DNA from 2 places in the Pseudomonas sp. WHRI 8519 genome. Region 1 is predicted to be linked to the other one. Evidence: predicted binding sites of a transcription regulator. Region 1 holds the regulator's gene; the other holds the start of a gene.
What was found. The regulator sigma-54, encoded in region 1, starts transcription at its own class of promoters, with help from an activator protein. The targets are predictions, from matches to a motif close to ANTGGCATNNANNTTGCTNT.

Region 1 (7,659 bases):
CAGCTCGCGCAGCAGGGTCAGGGCGACCATCTGCCCCACCGCCTGCTCCGAACCGTACTTGGTCAGAATGCTGTACCCCTGCAGTGCCAGCACCATGCCGATGAACACACCGGACACCGCGACGATCGCCAGCGACAGCACGCCCACCGAATACAGCTGCTTGGTCAGCAGCTGGAAGCCGCCGCCGATGCCGCCACGACCGACCAGTGCATGGAACAGGAACAGGCAGGAACGCCCGAGCACGGCCAACACGTCGATCGCCGAGCGGCCGAACAGGCGGATACGTTCAAGCAAGGATTTTCTGCGCATCAACGCGCCCCCAACAAATCGGCGCGGTAGTCTGGCGCAGGGAAATGGAATGGCACAGGGCCGTCCGGATCGCCCTTCATGAACTGGCGAATGCGTGGATTGTCCGAGCCCATCAGCTCATCGGGCGTACCCTGGCCCAGCACCTGGCCGTCACCGACCACGTAGATGTAGTCGGCGATGCTGGCGGTTTCGGCCAGGTCGTGGGATACCACGATGCTGGTGATACCCAGCGCATCATTGAGCAATCGGATCAGGCGCACCAGTACCCCCATGGCGATCGGGTCCTGGCCGACGAACGGCTCGTCATACATCAGTATCTGCGGATCGAGCGCAATCGCCCGGGCCAGCGCCACGCGCCGCTTCATGCCGCCGGACAGTTCGTCGGGCATCAGATCGATGGCACCGCGCAAACCCACGGCCTGCAATTTCATCAACACGATGTCGCGGATCATCTCGTCCGACAACTGGGTGTGCACGCGCAGCGGGAAAGCGACGTTCTCGAACACATCGAGGTCGGTGAACAGGGCACCGCTCTGGAACAGTACGCCCATCTGCTTGCGCGCATCGAACAGGTCGCTGCGCGACAGGCTCGGCAGGTTCTGCCCGGCGACCCAGACTTCACCAACGGACGGACGCAACTGCGCGCCCATCAGGCGCAGCAGCGTGGTCTTGCCGCACCCGGACGGCCCCATGATGCCGGTGACCTTGCCACGCGGAATGCGTATGTCGACATTGCTGAAAATGCTGCGCGAACCGCGCTTGAAGGTGACGCCCTTCAACTCGACCGCGTAGGCGCTATCCACACTCATCTAGACTCCTTGCTAGTACAGCCATGTCCTAATGGACGCCGGCCCTCATCGTGAAGACACACGCGCCCCTGGCGGGCCGAATAGCGGCGAACTATAGCACCGCTGACAGGGTGGCCCCAAGGCCATGGCGCGAGTCGTTCAGGCCAGCGACAGGCTACGACTTCTTTTCATTGCACAATCGAAAGGGTGAGGCTTTTTTCCATTGCGGCTATAATCGCCGCCTTTTCATCAGGCATTGCTTTTCGACATGAGCCAATCCAGTGAGCTGATCCAGTCCGCCCAGCGCACCCTGCGCCTGGAAATCGAGGCCGTACAAGGTTTGACGGCCAGCATCGATGCCAACTTCGTCAAGGCCTGCGAGCTGATCCTGGCGAGCAAGGGCCGCGTCGTTGTGGTCGGCATGGGCAAGTCTGGGCACATCGGCAACAAGATCGCCGCGACCCTGGCCAGCACCGGCACGCCGGCGTTTTTCGTGCATCCGGCCGAAGCCAGCCATGGCGACATGGGCATGATCACCCGTGGCGACGTCATCCTGGCCCTGTCCAACTCCGGCAGCACCGCCGAAATCGTCACCTTGCTGCCGCTGATCAAGCGCCTGGGCATCCAGCTGATCAGCATGACCGGCAACCCCGACTCGCCACTGGCCCAGGCCGCCGAGGTCAACCTCGACGCCCGTGTCGCCCATGAGGCGTGCCCGCTGAACCTGGCGCCCACCTCATCGACCACCGCAGCACTGGTGCTGGGCGACGCCCTGGCCATCGCCCTGCTCGAAGCGCGCGGGTTTACCGCAGAAGATTTCGCCTTCTCGCACCCCGGTGGCGCGCTGGGCCGCCGCCTGCTGCTCAAGGTCGAGAACGTCATGCACGCGGGCGCCGACCTGCCTCAGGTACAACGTGGCACGCTGCTCAAGGACGCGCTCCTCGAAATGTCCCGCAAAGGCCTGGGCATGACCGTGGTCGCCGAAGCGAACGGCAAGCTGGCCGGCATCTTCACCGACGGTGACCTGCGCCGCAGCCTGGACCGCAACATCGACGTGCACACCACCCTGATCGACCAGGTCATGACCGTGCACGGCAAGACAGCCCGCGCCGAGATGCTCGCCGCCGAAGCCCTGAAGATCATGGAAGACCACAAGATCAGCGCCCTGGTGGTGGTGGACAAGGACGACCGCCCGGTCGGTGCCCTGAACATGCACGACCTGCTGCGCGCAGGCGTGATGTAAATGAGAACGACGCAAATGACCCAGAACCTGATGCAGCGCGGCAAGGCCATCAAGCTTGCCGTGTTCGATGTGGACGGCGTGCTCACCGATGGCCGCCTTTATTTCCTCGAAGATGGCAGCGAATTCAAGACGTTCAACACGCTCGACGGCCAAGGCATCAAGATGCTGATGGCGTCGGGGGTGACCACGGCGATCATCAGCGGACGCAAGACCCCGGTGGTCGAGCGTCGCGCGAAAAACCTCGGCATTCCCCACCTGTTCCAGGGCCGCGAGGACAAACTGGTGGTACTCGACGGCCTGCTCGCGGAACTGGGCCTAAGCTATGAGCAGGTCGCGTACCTGGGCGATGACCTGCCAGACCTGCCAGTCATTCGCAAGGTCGGCCTGGGTATCGCCGTGGCCAACGCCGCACCCTTCGTTCGCCAGCACGCCGACGGCGTGACCCAGGCACGCGGTGGCGAGGGTGCCGCTCGCGAGTTCTGCGAGCTTATCATGCAGGCCCAGGGCACCCTGGACGCTGCCAACGCCAACTACCTGTAGGTTGCCCATGTTCAGCAAGAAAGCCCGCAATATTGCGCTGCTCGCGGTGATCGCCGCCCTGCTGGCGGCAATAGGCTACTGGAATGTCAGCCCCGAGAGCTTCCTCGACAAGCCGGTAGCTCAGGTCGACGAAAGCGCGATCGACTATTATGCGATCAACGCCCACAGCGTACAGTTCTTGCCAGATGGCAAGCTGCAGTACGAAATGACCGCCGACAAGGTCGAACACCTCAAGGCCACCGAGGTCACACTGGTGACCACGCCCGACCTGCACATGTACCGGGGCACCGAATACCCCTGGCACATCCAGAGCGTGCGCGCCGAGGTCAACCCGGACGGCACCGAGGTCGAGCTGATCGACAAGGTGCGCGTGGCCCGCACCGATGAGAAGCAGCGTGAAACCATCATTACCAGCTCACGCATGACCGTGTTCCCGCAGAAGCAATATGCGCAGACCGAGCAAGCCGTTAGAATCGACGGCGCCGGTGGCACAACTACGGGCAAAGGAATGAAAGCGTATTTGAAAGAAGGCAGGATGGACCTGCTCTCTAACGTAAGAGGACAGTATGAGGCTCGTTAAAACCCTCCCCCTTTTGCTCAGCCTGAGCGCAGCACTGGGAAGCGCGAGCGCCTTCGCCCTGCCGACCGACCGTGACCAGCCTATCCGCATCCAGGCCGACAACGCGCACCTGGACGACAAGCAAGGCGTAGCCACCTACACCGGTGACGTGATCATCACTCAGGGCTCGATGATGATCAAAGGCAATACCGTGACCATGACTCGCGCCGCCAACGGTGACATCGACGTGGTCACTTCGGTGGGCAACCTGGCTTATTTCGAGCAGCAACAGAGCGCTGCAAAGCCTGACAAGATGAAAGGCTGGGCTGTGACCATCCAGTATCAGGCGCAGAAGGACACAGTGATCCTCACCGACCGCGCCAAGGTCGAAAACGAAGGCAACACCACCGAAGGCGAAAAGATCGTCTACAACACCAAGTCCCAGGTTGCGACCGCCGGTCGCGGCGGCAACGTGACCCAGCCACGTCAGCGCATCGACATGGTGATCCAGCCGAAGAAGAAGGCCGAGTAAATGGCAACCCTCAAAGCCCAGCACCTGGCCAAGAGCTACAAAGGGCGTCAAGTCGTGCGTGACGTCAGCCTGTCGATCGACAGCGGCCAGATCGTCGGCCTGCTCGGCCCCAACGGCGCCGGCAAGACCACCTGCTTCTACATGATCGTCGGCCTGGTACAGGCCGACCAGGGGCGCGTCCTCATCGACAACCTGGATGTCAGCCACCAGCCCATGCATGGCCGTGCACGCGCCGGCATCGGCTACCTGCCGCAGGAAGCCTCGATCTTCCGCAAGCTGTCGGTGGCCGACAACATCATGGCCATCCTCGAGACCCGCAAGGAACTCGACCGCGAGGGTCGTCGCAAGGAGCTGGAGAGTCTGCTGCAGGAGTTCCACATCAGCCACATCCGCGACAACCTCGGCATGAGCCTTTCCGGCGGCGAGCGTCGCCGTGTCGAGATCGCACGCGCCCTGGCGACAGCCCCCAAGTTCATCCTGCTGGACGAACCCTTCGCTGGCGTCGACCCGATTTCGGTCGGTGACATCAAGCAGATCATCCACCACCTCAAGGCCAAGGGTATCGGTGTACTGATCACCGACCACAACGTGCGTGAAACCCTGGATATCTGTGAAACCGCCTACATCGTCAACGACGGGCAACTGATCGCCGAGGGCGACGCGCAGACCATCCTGGCCAACGAACTGGTCAAGGAAGTTTACCTGGGTCACGAGTTCCGGCTCTGATTCAGGACGCGCCTGGAGCACTGATTTAGCGCCTTGAATGGGCTTAAGTTGTTACAGTACTCTAGGCAAACGCTACAATTTAAGGCATAAAACTTGCTTGAAATTGGCGCTCCGGCGCCCTCGTGTAGTGGATGGCGCATGCGCGCCGGCGAACAAGGTATTAGCCCCTGCCATGAAACCATCGCTCGTCCTAAAAATGGGCCAGCAACTGACGATGACCCCGCAGTTGCAACAGGCCATCCGCCTACTCCAGCTCTCTACCCTGGACCTTCAGCAGGAAATCCAGGAAGCGCTGGAGTCCAATCCGATGCTCGAACGCCAGGAAGACGGCGAAGACTTCGACAACAGCGACCCGATGGCGGATAACGCCGAGAGCAAACCGGCCGCCGAAGCCCAGGACAACAGCTTTCAGGAAAGCACCGCCAGTGCCGAGAACCTGGAGGACGGTGAGTGGAACGAGCGCATCCCCAACGAGCTTCCGGTCGATACGGCCTGGGAAGACATCTACCAGACCAGCGCGAGCAGCCTGCCGAGCAACGATGACGACGAGTGGGACTTCACCACGCGCACATCCGCCGGCGAAAGCCTGCAAAGCCACCTGCTGTGGCAACTGAACCTGGCACCGATGTCCGATACCGACCGCCTGATCGCCGTCACCCTTATCGACAGCATCAACGGCCAGGGTTACCTGGAAGACACGATCGAAGAGATCTGCGCCGGTTTCGATCCGGAGCTGGACATCGAACTGGACGAAGTCGAAGCGGTACTGCACCGTATCCAGCAGTTCGAGCCAGCAGGTGTCGGCGCACGCAACCTGGGCGAGTGCCTGTTGCTGCAACTGCGCCAACTCCCGGCCAACACACCGTGGATGGCCGAGGCCAAACGCCTGGTCAGCGAGTTCATCGACCTGTTGGGCGGGCGCGACTACAGCCAGCTGATGCGCCGCATGAAGCTCAAGGAAGACGAACTGCGCCAGGTGATCGAGCTGGTTCAGAGCCTCAACCCGCGCCCAGGTTCGCAAATCGAGTCCAGTGAGCCGGAATACGTGGTGCCCGATGTAATCGTCCGCAAGGACAGTGATCGCTGGCTGGTCGAGCTGAACCAGGAAGCGATCCCGCGCCTGCGGGTCAATCCGCAATACGCCGGCTTCGTCCGCCGGGCCGACACCAGCGCCGACAACACCTTCATGCGCAATCAGTTGCAGGAAGCACGCTGGTTCATCAAGAGCCTGCAAAGCCGCAACGAAACGCTGATGAAAGTCGCCACGCAGATCGTCGAGCATCAGCGCGGCTTCCTCGACCACGGTGACGAGGCCATGAAACCGTTGGTGTTGCATGACATCGCCGAAGCCGTGGGCATGCACGAGTCGACCATCTCGCGGGTGACCACCCAGAAGTTCATGCACACCCCACGCGGCATCTACGAACTGAAATACTTTTTCTCCAGCCACGTCAGCACCTCCGAAGGCGGAGAATGCTCGTCCACGGCAATCCGCGCGATCATCAAGAAACTGGTTGCGGCGGAAAATCAGAAAAAGCCATTGAGTGACAGCAAGATCGCTGGTTTACTGGAGGCACAAGGCATCCAGGTAGCCCGTCGCACCGTCGCCAAGTACCGCGAGTCCCTCGGCATCGCACCGTCGAGTGAGCGCAAGCGACTGATGTAGCGCCTGAGATATGCCACAGCGTTTGTGGGGCAGGTGCAAGACCTGCCTCTTTATGCACGGGCAACAAAGGAGAAGCTGTATGCAAGTCAATATCAGTGGACAGCATGTAGAAGTCACCCAGCCGCTGCGCGATTACGTGCTTGAAAAGCTCGCCCGGGTGGAAAGTCACTTCGACAAGATCACTAACGTGCAGGTCATCATGAAGGTCGAGAAGCTGCAGCAGAAGGTCGAAGCGACCCTGCAGATTCCTGGCTCAGAAGTGGTTGCCAACGCCGAACACGAAGACATGTATGCAGCGATCGATGCCTTGGCCGACAAGCTCGACCGCCAACTGAAAAAACACAAGGAAAAACAGCAAAGTCTGCTGCAAGGTGCAGCTGCCCGCTGATCCCCTCATCCATGATCCGACTTGAAACCATCCTGACCCCCGACCGTTCCTTGGTGAACGTGTCGGGTGGCAGTAAGAAGCGCGCTTTGGAAAAAGTCGCCAACCTGATTGCCAATCAAAAAACCGAGCTGAAGATGCCCGAGCTGGAGATGCAAGACGTCTTCGAAAAGCTGATCGCTCGTGAAAAGCTCGGCTCCACAGGCTTCGGCAATGGGATCGCCATACCTCACTGCCGCCTCGCAGGCTGCACTTCGCCCGTTAGCGCACTGCTGCACCTGGATGCTCCGATCGACTATGACGCCATCGATGGCGCGCCTGTCGACCTGCTGTTCGTCCTGCTGGTGCCGGAGGCTGCCACCGACGCCCATCTGGAACTGCTGCGCCAGATCGCCAGCATGCTGGATCGCAAGGAAGTTCGCGAGCGCCTGCGTGCCGCCAACAGCAGCGAGGCCCTGTACCAGGTAGTCCTGGACGCACAGAACGAGCACTGAACATGCGCCTGATCATCGTCAGCGGCCGGTCCGGCTCCGGCAAGAGTACCGCCCTCGACGTGCTGGAAGACAACGGCTTTTACTGTATCGATAACCTCCCTGCCGGCTTGCTGCCGCAGTTGGCGGAAAACGCGTTGATCCATACAGAATTGCTGCAGCCGAAAGTGGCAGTGTCCATCGATGCCCGCAACCTGCCAAGCCACCTGTCACGCTTCCCCGAATTGCTCGCCGAAGCGCGTGGCCGGCATATCCAGTGCGATGTGCTGTTTCTCGATGCCGACGAGGACACGCTGCTCAAGCGCTTCTCCGAAACACGCCGGCGCCATCCGCTGACGAATGCGGATCGCTCACTGGCCGAAGCGATCCGCGTTGAAAGCGAATTGCTGGGGCCAATCTCCGATCTTGCCGACCTGAAGA
Region 2 (7,659 bases), 560 kb from region 1:
CCGACCTGCAGGCCCGACGGCAGTTCGCTGTCCTGGGTGGACTGCGCGCCTGGCTGGCGTTTGATCTGGTACAGCAGGTCCTGGAATTCGGCGCGGTCGCGCTTGAAGCCAGTGGTCGAAACGTTGGCCAGGTTGTTGGAAATGACCGTCAGGTTGGTGTCCTGGGCGGACAGGCCGGTTTTAGCGACCCAAAGAGCCGGAAGCATCAGTATTCTCCTCGTGCGCCTGTTTTACGGCACCCGTTCAAGTGTGGTTAGCCGAGTTGCAAAACACGCGCCATGGCTTCATCGCCTTCCTTGGCCGCGTTCATCATCTTCACGTGCAGTTCGAATTGGCGAGACAGCGCCAGCACCGACGTCATTTCTTCGACGGCATTGACGTTGCTGCCTTCGAGGAAGCCAGATACGACCTTGACGTTGACATCGGCAGCTGCCGGCTGGCCGCTGGTGGTGTGGATCAACCCGTCCAGGCCCTTGGTCAGGCCCTTGGTGTCCGGGTTGACCAGCTTGATCCGGTCGACCTCAGCCATCACCCGCGGGTCTTCACCCATTGAGCGGATGCTGATGGTGCCGTCAGCGCCGACTTCGACTTTCTGCTCTGGCGGAATGGCGATCGGCCCGCCGTTGCCGATCACCGGCATGCCATTACCGGCGCGCAGCACGCCGAGGGCATCGATGTTCAGGCTACCGGTACGTACGTAGGCTTCGCTGCCATCGGGGGCCTGCACGGCAATGAAGCCCTGCCCCGCCACCGCCACGTCCAGGTCACGCCCGGTCTCGACCATGGGCCCTTCACTGAAGTCGGTGGCCGGACGCTCGGTCATGGCAAACGCCCGCGACGGAAAGCTGTCACCGAACACCGGCATCGAGCGCGCCTGCTCCAGGTCACGCTGGAAACCATTGGTGGAAATGTTCGCCAGGTTGTTGGCGTGGGCCTTCTGCGCCAGCGCGTTCTGGCTGGCGCCGGTCATGGCCACGTAAAGCATCTTGTCCACAGTCATCCTCCGCTGCACTGGCGATCGTTTGCCGCTCGCCGTTGCTGTGCAGGCACTAAAGCAAGTTCCGAACCAACTTTTTGAAATGCTGAAAAAGCCCGTAAATACGGGCTTTGAAGGGTGCTACCGGGCAGGAGAACGCCGGTTATCCGGCGCCGGGTTGCCGGTAGCGGCAAAGCAAGTGTGCGCACCGGCCTCATCGCCGGCAAGCCGGCTTGTATGGTTAGACTTGAAGGGGTGGTGGGACTAAATGCCGGATTCTGACTGTTGACGCAGTACAGACTGTGGGAGACATCGCCCCACCCCTTCCACCAAAGCGCCGATAAAGAATGCATCGTTTGCAAACGACGATAGAAGCAAGCCAGCGCCTCTTGGTGAAAACCCTTCAAGCTCAAAAACCATAACGCGAGGAGCCGCCCATGGCAATGCAGGTAAACAAACTGATCGTGGGTGCGGATGTCGCAAAAGCCGAATTAGTGATTCATCACGATGATCGTGATGAAATTATCAGGCTGAAAAATACCAAGCCCGAAATCAAAAGCTGGCTAAAGCAACAGCCCCTCGGCACTGCAATCGCTGTTGAGGCGACCAATGTCTACCATCTGGACCTGGTTGAGCTAGCCCATGGCTTCGGTTTCGACGTTTATGTCATCGATGGTTTCCAACTGAGCAACTACAGGAAAAGTGTTGGAGGGCGGGTTAAAACTGACCCCTCTGATGCTCGGTTGCTGTCCCGATTTTTGAAAAACGAGGGCGACGATCTTCGTCCTTGGACCCCGCCTCCTGCTGTCTACGGCAAGCTTCAGAGCCTCCTTCGACGCAGAGCTGTCTTGGTGACTGCTCGCACTGCATTAGCTCAGAGCTGGACAAACGAAAGCCTGCTGAAGGCCGCCTTCAAAACCTTCGTAACATCGATAGATCGGCTGGATCAGCTGATACAAAAAAAGATTAAGGAAGTGCTACGAGAGGCTGGGCTGCACGAGCAAGTTGCCCGCTGTCAGGCGGTAGAGGGAATTGGGTTTCTTACCGCTACAGCCTTGGTAATGGCTTTTGTAAGGGGCGAGTTCAAGAACAGTGATTCGTACATCGCATTCCTGGGAATGGACCTGCGGGTTAATGATTCTGGAGAGAAGAATGGACGTCGTCGGCTCACCAAGCGCGGCTGCTCGGAAATCCGTCGTTTGCTGCATAACGCAGCAATGGCGGCCAGCAGGTCGGCCGCTTGGAAAGGGGTATATGAGCAGTATCGAAACAGCGGTAAGGCAACGACCCAGGCGTTGGTAATTCTGGCCAGGAAGCTCGCACGTGTGGCATTCGCCCTGATGAGAAATCAGGACGAATACGTCACCAAAGGCGGGAAAATGGCTTGCTGATAACCATAGAATCTCCCACAAGGATCGCGTAAACTTCTGGATATTGGGTAAGACGGTTGCCCCCAATATCCGCAGCGCTGTAAAACCCTGTGGGAGCCTGCTTGCCGGCGATGAGGCCGGCGCAGGCAATCACCGATCGCGGCAACCGCCATTGTTGTAGGGCCCGGCAAAACGCTTCCAGCCCTCCCCCGGCGACCATTGCGAGCATACCAGGCGCCCATCCACCTGGCTTTCCCAGCGCCACCAGGGCGCAGTACCCGCATGGGCCTGATACAGGCAGAACACGGCAAGCGCGGCGACAAGCCACTTTTTCATAAGCCCTCCCACAAAAACGACGAACCCCTTCATGGCAAAGGGGTTCGTCATCACACAATCAACCCGCGACCATCAGGTCATCTGGATGATGGTCTGCATGATGGTGCTTTCGGTGGAGATGGTCTTGGCGTTCGCCTGATAGTTGCTCTGCGCCTTGATCAGCTCGACCAACTCCTGGGTCAGGTTGACGTTCGAAGCCTCCAGGGCATTGGACTCGACGCTACCCAGCGTACCGGTCTTGGGCTCATCGATGCCGGGAATGCCGGAAGAGAAGGTTTCGGTCCAGCGGGTGCCGCCGATCTGCTGCAAGCCCTGCTCGTTGGCGAAGCTGGCCAGCGCCACCTGGCCAATGGCGCGCGACTGCTGGTTGCTGAAGCTGGCGAACATCACGCCGGTGGAGTCGATGCTCAGGCTCGACAGGATACCGGTGGCGTAACCATCCTGGGACTGCGACATGCGCGCGGTCTCGGTGTTGTAGGACGTGGTGCTGTTCATCGACAGCTTCATGCCATCGGCGTTACCCGCAGCGCCATTGGACGCCCAGTTGCCTGCCGAATCCTCGACCGCTGGCACCCAACCGGTCATGGTGAAGGTGTTGTTGGTCACGGTGAACGAAGCACCCGCCGGATGGCCTGTGTTATCGGCAGTCATGCTGCTCACAGAACCATCGCTGCTGAAACTGATGGTGCCGGTCAGCGGCGTGGTGGAAGCAGGATCGAACGGGTTTCGACCGTCGACCAACGTGTACATGGTCCATTCGTTCGTACCGGTCTTGCGGTAGAACTGCTCCATGGTGTGCTCGTTACCCTGGCTGTCGTACACCTTGGTCGGGAACGACTTGGTGTAGGTCGTCTCGTCGGTAGGGTCGAACGGCAGATTAGGCACCATCGCACCCGTGCCATCATCGATTTCCAGTGGAATATCGGTGGCCGAGGAGTTCAGGTTGATGCCTTGGTCAATCAGCGAGGTGGCTTTTGGCTGCAGCGCCGAGGTGTCGATCTGCAGGTCAGTCAGCACACCCTTCTGGATCTTACCGGTCGCATCGGCCGCGTAGCCTTGCAGGCGCAGGCCGTCCGAGGTGACCACGAAGTTGTTCTTGTCGGCCTGGAACGCACCGGCACGGGTGTAGACGCGAGAACCGTTGTCGGACAGGACGAAGAAGCCCTGGCCCTGGATACCCATGTCCAACACGTTGCCCGTGTTATTGACGTCACCCTGGGAGAACTGCTGCGAGATAGCCGCCAGACGCACGCCGTTGCCGACCTGATTCTTGCCCACACCCAGGCGATTGGCGCCGGCATAGACGTCGGCGAACTCGGCACGCGAGGATTTGAAGCCAGTGGTGTTGACGTTGGCGATGTTGTTGCCGGTAACGTCCAGCTGTTTGTTGGCTGCGTACAGACCGCTAAGGCCGATATTGAAAGACATGAATTCGCTCCTGCGCCGCGCTGGCGGACCTTAGATACCGATGGTTTGTATGTCAGAGAGGGAGACCTTGCCGACGCCAGCAAGGTTGAGCACCATTTCGCCGGTGGCATTGAAGCTGACGCTGGTCACCTTGGCCGGCAGCAGCGTGCTCATCTGCACCGACTGGCCATCCACGGTGGTGCTGGCGGCGAAGGTATAAGTGCCCGGGTCGACCTTCTCGCCGCTGTCGTTGGTGCCGTCCCAGATGAAGTCGGCATAGCCGGCTTTCTGCTCGCCCAGCTCGATGGTCTTGACGGTGTTGCCGTCCTTGTCCTTGATGGTGATCTTCGCTTCACTGATTGCCTGCGGCACGACGAACTGTGCATTGAAGCTTTCAGTGGTATCGACCACCGCCTTGTCGTTCTGTACCACCACCGAACGGCCGACCAGCGAGGAGGCCTGCAGGGCCTGGGACGACGCCATGGCATTGGTGATGCTGCTGACCGACTCGTTCAGGGAGGTGATGCCTTCCAGGCTGCTGAACTGCGCCAGCTGGGCCACGAACTCACCGTTCTCCTGCGGATCCAGCGGGTTCTGGTGCTGCATCTGGGTAACCAGCAACTGCAGGAACGCGTCCTTGCCAAGCGTATCGGTACCGGTCTTGGACACGGTATCGGTGGTTTTCTTGGTGGTACCACCGACGCCCGACGCTGTCAGGACATCATTGAGGTTCACACCGCTGGTGCTATCGACTGCCATGGTCCGGATTCCTTATCACTGACCCAGGGTCAGCACTTTCTGCATCATGTTCTTGGCGGTGTTCATCAGCTCGGCGTTGGTCTGGAACGCGCGGCTGGCGGAGATCATGTCAGCCATCTCCTCGACCACATTGACGTTCGGGTAGTAGACGTAACCGTCCTTGTTCGCCGCCGGATGGTTGGGCTCGTAGCGTGCTTCGAGGTTGCTCTGGTCTTCGATGATGCCCTTGACCTGCACTCCCTGCCCTGCCTCGCCCTGGTCTTCGAACAGCGACTGGCTGCCGCCGGCCTGCGCATTCTGGAAGGTGGTGGCGAACACCGGGTGCCGCGCGCGGTAGGTCTGATCGATACTCGACGAAACCGTCTCGGCGTTGGCAATGTTGGAAGCAACGGTGTTGAGGCGGGTGTTCTGCGCGCTCATGCCGCTACCGGCAATGTTGAAGACACTGGACAGGGACATGGTCATTCTCCTCGCAGGGCAGAAACCAGCCCTTTGAATTTACTGTTGAGCAGGGTGAAGCTGGCCTGGAAGCCAATGGCGTTTTCCGTGTAGTTCGATTGCTCGATCTGGGCGTCCACGGTGTTCTGGTCGATCGACGGCTGCGTCGGCGTGCGGTACTGCAGCGTGTCGTCAGCCATTGCCAGGCCTTCGGCCTCGATGTGACGGCTGTTGGTTCGGTCCATGGCAAAGCGGCCACCGCTCTGCTGCTTCTGGCTTTCGGCGGCGAGCACCGAAGAGAAGTCCATGTCACGCGCCTTGTAATTGGGCGTGTCAGCGTTGGCGATGTTGTTGGCCAGCACTTCGGCGCGCTGAGCGCGGAAGCCCAGTGCCTTTTCATGGATGCCAAGCGCCTTGTCGAAACTGATGCTCATGTCGGGGAAACCTTCGAAGGTTGACCGGAATATCGTTGGCCAAGCTATAGCAAGGGCTGTGCCAATATCCTGAAAGGCCAGAAACACTGGGCTGGGGCGGAGATGGCTGATGGCGCGATGCCAGAAAAGCGGCAAAAGGCTTCCGCCTGAACAACGCAAAGCGGCAATTGCCGGGCGGAAAAAGCGGCAAAACAAAAAATTGACGTCAACAGGCGTGGGTGGCGTTTGGGGGAGGGCAACCTGCTGCTTGGAACATCAGGCTTTTGAGCGCGAGCGCCGCGCGGGCAGCGTTCGCTCTCACGCCTGCCTGGAACAGACCGGCAGGCTCGCAGCCGATCACTTGGCCTGGTAAATGATTCCCGGGCTGCACTGCACCATCTGGTAGTGGTCCGGCAACCCATTGAGCGCCTCGGACGCCCCCAGGAAGAGGTACCCACCTGGCTTCAGGGTGCTGTGAATACGCAGCAGGATGTCTTTCTTCACCTGTGCCGAGAAATAGATCAACACATTCCGGCAGAACACGATGTCGAACTTGCCCAACGCCGCGTAGCTGTCGAGCAGGTTGAACGAGCGGAACTCGACACGGCTGCGAATCGCCGGCTTGACCGCCCAGCGCCCCGGCCCCTTGGTGTCGAAGTAGCGCTGCAGGCGCTCCTGGGACAAGCCGCGGGCGATCGCCAGGCTGTCGTATTCACCGGTCTTGCAGTTGTTGAGCATCGACCCGGACAGGTCGGTGGCAACGATCTGCGCACCCATCTTCAACTGGCCCAGGTTGCTGCGCTCGAACTCATCGATGGCCATCGAAATGGAGTACGGCTCCTGGCCCGACGAGCAGGCCGCCGACCACATGCGCAGGCGCTGGCCGGGGTTGTTCTTGATGAACTCGGGAATGACCTTGTTCTTCAGCACTTCGAATGGGTAGGTATCGCGAAACCACAAGGTTTCGTTGGTGGTCATCGCATCCACCACCTGCTCGCGCAGCCCCCCACGCGGCTGAGCCTGGATGCGCTGCACCAGTTCGCCCAGGCTCTTGATGCCCTGCTGCTCCATCAGCTTGTTGAGACGGCTGGAGACCAGGTACTGCTTGTTCTCACCCAGCAGGATGCCACAGGCTTTCTCCAGGAATACCCGGAACTGTTCGAAATCCAAATTACCCGTAGACACTACTGCGGCCTCTTTTCAATCACAGGTACCGGGAGTCGCCTCCCGGCTACTTCAATGCGTTGCCTTGATCCGGTCGACCACGCGCTGGGCCAGGTCGTCCGGCCTGAACTTGGCCAGGAAGTCATCGGCACCGACCTTCTTGACCATCGCCTGGTTGAACACCCCGGACAGCGAAGTATGCAGGCAGATATGTAGCTTTTGCATGCGCGGGTCACTGCGGATCTCGGCGGTCAGCGTATAACCGTCCATCTCCGGCATCTCGATGTCCGAAATCATCATCAGGAACTCTTCTTCCGGCCGCTTGCCCTCCTCCACCAGTTTGCGCAGGTAGTCCAGGGCCTGGCGCCCATCGTTGAGCGCCACCACCTCGACACCGACCGTCTGCAGGCAGCGGCTGACCTGTTTGCGCGCCACCGACGAATCGTCAACGGTCAGCACACGCAGCAGCACGGCCTTGTCCTGGGTGTCGGCATCGACCACACCGGCTGACACCGACTCGGACGACGGCGCCACCTCGGCCAGTACCTTTTCCACGTCGATGATTTCAACCATGCGGTTGTCCACCCGGGTAACCGCAGTCAGGTAATGGTCGCGACCGGTGCCCTTGGGTGGCGGGTGGATTTCTTCCCAGTTCATGTTGACGATGCGCTCGACCGAGTGCACCAGAAAACCTTGGGTCTTGGTGTTGTACTCGGTGATGATCACGAAGCTGTTGCGAGTCTCTTCCTGCAGCCCGGGCAAGCCGGTGGCCATCGACAGGTCGAGAATCGGAATG

Region 2: the regulator sigma-54 is predicted to act here: its motif matches at 5,767-5,786, upstream of flgB (flagellar basal body rod protein FlgB).

The regions. Positions count from the first base shown of each region.
Region 1 covers NZ_CP167996.1:5,009,765-5,017,423, forward strand. The annotation lists gene mlaE (lipid asymmetry maintenance ABC transporter permease subunit MlaE) at 1-309, opposite strand, end outside; gene ABRP30_RS22880 (ATP-binding cassette domain-containing protein) at 309-1,118, opposite strand; gene ABRP30_RS22885 (SIS domain-containing protein) at 1,366-2,340, shown strand; gene ABRP30_RS22890 (HAD family hydrolase) at 2,356-2,880, shown strand; gene lptC (LPS export ABC transporter periplasmic protein LptC) at 2,888-3,460, shown strand; gene lptA (lipopolysaccharide transport periplasmic protein LptA) at 3,447-3,971, shown strand; gene lptB (LPS export ABC transporter ATP-binding protein) at 3,972-4,697, shown strand; gene ABRP30_RS22910 (RNA polymerase factor sigma-54) at 4,870-6,363, shown strand; gene hpf (ribosome hibernation-promoting factor, HPF/YfiA family) at 6,443-6,751, shown strand; gene ptsN (PTS IIA-like nitrogen regulatory protein PtsN) at 6,763-7,242, shown strand; gene rapZ (RNase adapter RapZ) at 7,245-7,659, shown strand, end outside.
Region 2 covers NZ_CP167996.1:4,446,631-4,454,289, forward strand. The annotation lists gene flgG (flagellar basal-body rod protein FlgG) at 1-206, opposite strand, end outside; gene flgF (flagellar basal-body rod protein FlgF) at 254-994, opposite strand; gene ABRP30_RS20220 (IS110 family transposase) at 1,414-2,367, shown strand; gene ABRP30_RS20225 (hypothetical protein) at 2,497-2,682, opposite strand; gene flgE (flagellar hook protein FlgE) at 2,755-4,110, opposite strand; gene flgD (flagellar hook assembly protein FlgD) at 4,141-4,848, opposite strand; gene flgC (flagellar basal body rod protein FlgC) at 4,864-5,307, opposite strand; gene flgB (flagellar basal body rod protein FlgB) at 5,310-5,720, opposite strand; gene cheR (protein-glutamate O-methyltransferase CheR) at 6,057-6,884, opposite strand; gene ABRP30_RS20255 (chemotaxis protein CheV) at 6,936-7,659, opposite strand, start outside.